2 regions of the Paenibacillus sp. FSL R7-0273 genome follow, and region 1 is predicted to be linked to the other one. Evidence: a T-box and tRNA genes for the amino acid it is inferred to sense, from the RefSeq annotation. Region 1 holds a T-box; the other holds one or more tRNA genes.

What was found. A T-box is a leader RNA that pairs with one kind of tRNA and senses whether it is charged. The one in region 1 lies ahead of metG (methionine--tRNA ligase), so its partner is inferred to be a tRNA-Met.
Region 2: it has a tRNA-Met gene. The T-box ahead of metG (methionine--tRNA ligase) is inferred to sense a tRNA for this amino acid. The anticodon was not compared.

What each region holds. Positions count from the first base shown of each region.
Region 1 covers NZ_CP009283.1:2,997,964-3,001,372, reverse strand. The annotation lists gene R70723_RS12785 (DUF3892 domain-containing protein) at 1-16, opposite strand, end outside; gene R70723_RS12780 (GNAT family N-acetyltransferase) at 106-549, opposite strand; gene R70723_RS12775 (hypothetical protein) at 648-866, opposite strand; T-box leader at 984-1,248, shown strand; gene metG (methionine--tRNA ligase) at 1,310-2,971, shown strand; gene R70723_RS12765 (NUDIX hydrolase) at 3,021-3,409, opposite strand, start outside.
Region 2 covers NZ_CP009283.1:5,436,639-5,440,047, reverse strand. The annotation lists gene pyrF (orotidine-5'-phosphate decarboxylase) at 1-711, shown strand, start outside; gene pyrE (orotate phosphoribosyltransferase) at 708-1,349, shown strand; gene R70723_RS33830 (hypothetical protein) at 1,487-1,651, shown strand; tRNA gene R70723_RS23475 (tRNA-Met) at 1,733-1,809, shown strand; tRNA gene R70723_RS23470 (tRNA-Ile) at 1,853-1,926, shown strand; gene R70723_RS34130 (hypothetical protein) at 2,274-3,155, shown strand; gene R70723_RS23460 (Kelch repeat-containing protein) at 3,200-3,409, opposite strand, start outside.

The DNA.
Region 1 (3,409 bases):
GTTCATTGTTGTTAATCACTTAGGATCCGCTCCTTCGCGTAGGAATTCGCCCTTAGGCATACTGCTAGACTACCCTCTCACGCGAAAAAGTATGTACTTAACCGGCTACAGCTTCTTCTGCATTCTCACATGCAGAATACCGGCATCATAGAACGGCTCTTCCGAAATAACCTCATAGCCCTGCTTGGCATAAAAATCCTCCGCCTGGCACTGTGCATCCAGCACCGAGAACACCAGCCCCAGCTCCTTGGCCCGCTCCTCAAGCGCCATCAGCAGGACACGGCCGTAGCCCTTGCTGCGGTACTCCTTATGCACCGCGATGCGCTGCATTTTGGCAGAGCCCGCTTTATAGTAGATCAGCCTGCCGGTGGCTACCGGCAGACCTTCATCTATCACCAGCAGATGATGCACCTGATCACCGATCACATCGTATTCATCTATTTCCTCTTCCGCCGGTACCTGCTGCTCCTCCACAAATACTTTTTTGCGGATGTCCAGCCCCATCTGAAGCTGCTCCTCTGTCGTTACATGTATAATTTCCGCTGCCATCGTTACTGCCACTCCTCTTCATGTCTAAGCAATAGTTGAATTATTATACAGAATTTTTGATATTCTGTACAGGAGGTATACGGCCGGAGATTCAGCGCTTATTCGGTTGAATATACTTCTGCGGATATGGAACGGTCATATACATCCTGCATTACCGGTGACACCGGGCCGTACATGCTGTCCGGTCTGCTGTTCAGCTCTGTCATCGGACGGATTTCCACTGCTGCGGGCGGATTATACTCCGCAGTACAGCCGGCCAGTCCTGCAGACAGAAGAAGATAAATGCCTGCAGTTGTAATAGCACTTAGTTTGCGCATGGTACAATTCCTCCTAATCTTATCTGCTGCTTCCAGCTTTGACGGCTTAGGCAAATCTTAAACTTGCACTTGACTTCTGCCGCAGCCAGCCGTAAGATATCCAGTAATTAGGATATTACAAAGGCTGGGAAGAGAAAGAGTACCTTGGCAAATCTCTCACAGAGAGCTCCGTCCGCTGAAAAGGAGCAGAGATAACCCACGGGAATATGGTCTCTGAGCTGCGCACCGAATCCCTTGCAGGGCTGTAGGCTGCGCCGGAATCCGCATCCGTTAACATGCTAGGGTATAACCGCTTAACCTGCGGCGTACCTGAAGAGATGAATGCTGCGAGGCATTGATGAAGTTGGGTGGTAACACGTGAGCACAGGCTCCCGTCCCTTTTGGGGACAGGAGTCTTTTTTGTTGTTCAGAAAGACCATTTATCAACGGGAGGCGTACGATTGATGACGAATATTTTTATTGGAGGGGCCTGGCCTTATGCCAACGGCTCTCTACATTTGGGCAGGCTGGCAAGCATTCTGCCGGGGGACATCCTTGCCCGCTACCACCGGGCCAAGGGCGACCGGGTGCTGTACGTATCAGGCAGTGACTGTCACGGAACACCGGTGGCTGTGCAGGCCGCCAAGGAGGGTGTAACTCCAGGAGATTTTGCCGGCAGATATCATCAGGAATTCACAGAATGCTTCACCAGACTGGGCTTCACCTATGATCTGTACACACGCACGGATCAGCCGCAGCATCACCGGGTGGTTCAGGAGCTTTTTTTGCAGCTGCTGGATCACGGTTATCTGTACACAAAGTCAACCTTACAGTGTTATTGTGAGCAGGATCAGCGTTTTCTGCCTGACCGGTACGTAGAGGGCCTCTGCCCGCATTGCGGACAGCCGGCCAGGGGTGACCAGTGCGATTATTGCTCAGCCCTGCTTGACCCGTCCGAGCTGCTGGAGCGGGTCTGTAAAATCTGCGGTACTCCGCCCGTTCTGCGGCCAACGGAGCATTATTATCTCGCGTTATCGAAGCTGCAGAAGGAGCTGACCGCTTATGCGGAGGCGGAGCACGGCTGGAGAGAAAATGCGGTAAAGCTGACACAGCGTTACCTGCAGGAAGGTCTGCAGGACCGCGCAGCAACACGGGACCTGGACTGGGGTGTGGATGTGCCGGCGGACGGCTTCAGCGGCAAAAAAATCTATGTATGGATCGAGGCGGTCAGCGGTTATTTATCCGCAAGTAAGCAGTGGGCCCTGCAAACCGGCGAAAGCTGGGAGGACTTCTGGCTGGAACACCGGGAGGACAGTACCGGGGAGCAGCCGGACATTCTTGCTTACTATGTGCACGGCAAAGACAATGTGCCCTTCCACAGCCTGATCTGGCCTGCTATCCTGACAGCCGCCGGCGGGCTGCACCTGCCGGACCGGCTGCTCGCCTGTGAATATATGACACTGGAGGGGCAGAAATTCTCCACCAGCCGCAACTGGGCCGTCTGGGTGCCGGATATTCTCAGCCGCTATCAGCCGGATTCCATCCGTTACTTTCTGGTTGCGAACGGGCCTGAGAAGCGGGACACCGATTTCTCCTGGCGGGAATTTATCCACAGCCATAACGGCGAGCTGCTTGGCGCCTTCGGAAATTTCGTCAACCGCAGCCTGGCTTTTATTAATAAAGCATTCGGCGGCCGGGTGCCTGGCGGAGCAGCAGAGCCGTTATGGGAGAGCAAAATTGATATCCTGTATGGCGATGCGGGAAAGCTGATTGAAGCAGGCCGGTTTAAGGATGCGCTGGAGCTGATCTTTTCCGGTATCCGCCAGGCCAACAAATATTTCGACGGGCAGAAGCCCTGGATTGAGCTGAAGGAAAACCCTGCCGCCTGTGCCACCACCCTTTATAACTGTGTGCAGATCATCGCTAATCTGGCTAACCTGCTGAATCCGTTCATTCCTTTTTCCTGCGGCAGGATACGTTCCTTCCTCTCGCTCGGACAGCCTTGCTGGCACAGCATCTCTGTGGCTGAAGGCCAGACTGTTCAAGACCTGACCCTGCTGTTTGAGCGGATAGATCTGAAACAGATTGAGGAAGAGACCGGGCTGCTGGAGCGGAATTTAAAATAATCGCTTAAACCGCCAACCCTTACAGACATAAACCGGTATGTTGCGGCAGCTAGACTCTTTCACCTTGCCGCATATAGGCCTCTGCTTCGGCTGCCAGCGCAGGGACGATCAGCGGATAGGTCAGGTTATCCGGTATTTCCGTAAAATCCTTTATCTCAGCCATCTCATACTGGGGGAGCTGCCCGAACCTGTTCACATCCGCAAGGTAGAGCTTGCCGAAGCTTTCGGGCACCCCCTCTATGGCTACTGAATAGATGCAGACCGGCGTTATTGTAAATTCCTCTGCACCCGTCTCTTCATACAGCTCCCTGGCCGCAGCAGCATCCGCCGCTTCACCAGAGTCAATGTGGCCTCCGGCGAACTCCCATGTATTCCGGTCCTTATGTCTGGCCATGATCCACTGGCTGCCTTGCCTGACAGCAATGACTACATATTTTA
Region 2 (3,409 bases), 2.4 Mb from region 1:
GGCAGGCTGATGATTCCGCTGGATTATCCGGATGCAGATTCGGCGCGGGTCCTGATTGATAAGCTGGAAGGCATTCCGTGCTACCTGAAGGTCGGCATGCAACTGTTCTATGCAGCAGGGCCGGATTTTATCAGAGAGCTTAAGGAACGCGGCTATTCCGTCTTCCTGGATGTGAAAATGCATGATATCCCGAATACAGTCCGCGGCGGTGCTGAGAGCATCACCAGACTAGGTGTAGACATGTTCAACGTGCATGCCTCCGGCGGTAAGACGATGATGGCTGCAGCACTGGAGGGAGCCGCAAAGGCGGTCAGCCTGAATCCTTCGCTGCACATCCCGCTGATTATTGCGGTGACACAGCTTACAAGCACGAGCCAGGAAGTCATGAACGAAGAGATCGGCATTGCCGGGAATGTAGAGGATACCGTAGTTCGTTATGCTAAGCTGGCGGCTGAAGCGGGCCTGCATGGCGTAGTTGCTTCCCCGCAGGAGTCGGCAGCGATCGCAGCAGCCTGCGGTCCGGAATTCGTCACGGTAACGCCGGGTATCCGTCCGGCAGGCTCGTCCCTGGATGACCAGTCCCGTGTTATGACGCCTGGACAAGCTATCCGTCAGGGCAGCCACTTCCTGGTCATAGGCCGTCCGATTACCGCAGCAGCCGACCCGCGCGCAGCAGCACTATCCATTATTGAGGAGATGACACAAGCATGAGTACATTGTCTAATACAAGTAAGCAAGTTGCAGCCTATCTGCTGGAGATCGGGGCCGTTGCCCTGCGTCCGCAGGACCCGTTCACCTGGACCTCCGGCATCAAATCGCCAATCTATTGTGACAACCGTCTGACAATGTCCTTCCCGGAAGTGCGTAACTATATTGCAGGCGGCTTTGCAGAGCTGATTAAAGCCAGCTATCCCGAGGCGCAGGTCATCGCAGGCACAGCAACCGCCGGTATCCCGCATGCGGCCTGGGTATCCGATAAGCTGAATCTGCCGATGGCTTATATCCGCGACAAGGCCAAAGGCCACGGCAAGCAGAACCAGATCGAGGGCAGTATCTCGCCCGGCCAGAAGGTTATCGTGATCGAGGACCTGATCTCCACCGGCGGCAGCTCGATCAAAGCGGCTCAGGCGGTAGAGGAAGCAGGCGGAGAGGTTCTGGCGGTTCTGGCGATCTTCAGCTATGAGCTGGACCGTGCCACTGAAGCGTTCGCAGCAGCCGGTGTGCCGCTGCAGAGCCTGTCCAACTACACGACCCTGATCGATGTAGCCCTGAGCCAGGGCAAGATCGCAGAGAGCGATGTAGCGCTGCTGCAATCTTGGCGGAAGGACCCGGCTTCGTTCGGAGTATAGGCCTAGTTTAAATATTTTAAAGGCGGGACTTGCGGCTTTCAGGTTATGAGAGTAGCAGGTCCCGCATATTTATCTGTCATGATGGGGTATGCTATAACTGCAGCGCTGAATACCCGACTTCAAAGGAGACATCCATCATGAACTGGATCTATTTTGCCAAGCTGTTCAGGACGAGATTTCAGGCGGGCTGTCTGGCCAAAAGGCTGGAGCAGGACGGCTGGATCTACGGCTATCATGACCCGCAGTTTGTAGAAATTTACCGTTCGCGGAAGGGCCGTTACGGGGTTCGCTTTTTACCCTGAGCAATTAACAAATTCATCCTTGACTTTATGGCCTTATTTAATGTATATTAACTATTGTCGCTGTTTGAATAAGTTTACTGACGCGGGGTGGAGCAGCCCGGTAGCTCGTCGGGCTCATAACCCGAAGGCCGCAGGTTCAAATCCTGCCCCCGCAACCAATTATTCTTTTACAGCCCTTGTACATTCGGATACATTAGATCCGGGCCCTTAGCTCAGTTGGTCAGAGCGGTCGGCTCATAACCGATTGGTCACAGGTTCGAGTCCTGTAGGGCCCACTTCACTAAACCCCTTGCCTAGCAAGGGGTTTTTGCTTTGTTTGGGGTTGTTTGTGATTCTGAGGAGAAGCAAATATATACAGAAGAAGCTGTCCTGCTAACCGATTTGCTAACGGAGCCTATTTATCTACAGGATTAATCTATTTTCCAGGAATTTATTTAATTCTGCTTCGATTTTGTCAAAGGTTTCTCTAACCCGTCGACCGATGACGAATTTTCTTTTTGCTATCCACATATTTCCTTAATAACCCTTAAGTTTATTGTAAATAAATGTCGAATAACAGACTGTTTGTTCGCCCTTTTTTAGTGTAGGCTTGTTGCATACATATTGAAGGAGATGGATGTTTGTGAAAAAAGGAATTAAGGTGAGATATAAATTGTTTTTAGTGATGAGTATAATAGTATCTGTTATTTTACTTCAACCAATAATTAAAGGTGAGGTTTCACATGCAGAAGGTGGAGATGTTATTGAAATGATTGGAACTGTGCCCCCAGATGGAACTATAGTGTCTGCTGATAAATCATACAGTGGGATGGCTCCTAGCAATGTAATAGATTTGAATTTTGAAACCTTCTGGAATAGTGGAGGTTATAACGGTTTATTAGAAATGAAATTTCCTGAAGAGATTTATTTGGATTTTGTACAATTAGCAGCTTCTGCTAGTCCAAAAACTAATGTTTCCTATAAGTTGTATGGTTTTCAGTCCGGGAGTTGGGTTGAAATATCCGGAAAAATAAATAGAGAAGTGGAAAACCACGCAAATAAATATTACACGATTTTAGATCCTTTTGCAGTGACTCCAGGAAAATATAGCGGTATTAGAATAGAGTGTGCTGAAAGTAATACTTGGATTGCTATTAGTGAGATCACAATAGGCTCTCTAACACCACCAACAGCAGAGCCAACACCAACGACAACACCACAACCTACCATTGAGCCAACTTCAACGCCAAGGGTAACACCGTCACCGGCTCCAGAGCAGCCAACAAGCGACCGAGCTATTTTGGTTGTCACCATGAATACCGGTCTTGAAAAGGAGTTTGACCTAAATATGTCTGAAGTCAATGACTTCATTACGTGGTATGAAATTAAGCAGGCGGGTACAGGGACAGCATCCTTTGCCATTGACAAACATGAAAATAATAAGGGCCCATTCACCAGCAGAAAAGACTATGTTATTTTTGAAAAAATTCTGACTTTCAGTGTAGATGAATATTCTGTTCAATAACAATAATAACTAACCCGCCGGGCTCATGCCTGACGGGTTAGTGTTCACTTCAATGTATACTCGTTTACTTCGAAGGTGAGTATCTTATCGAAGATTATATAATCTTTTCGGATTGTGAAAGGTCCTTTGTTGTTGTCATGTTTATTAATTGCGTAAGCGGCTGTTCCACTCCCCGATTGTTTGCTTTCATACCATGTAATAAAATTATTTACTTCTTCTAAACTGAGATCGAATTCTTTTTCGAGACCTGTAAT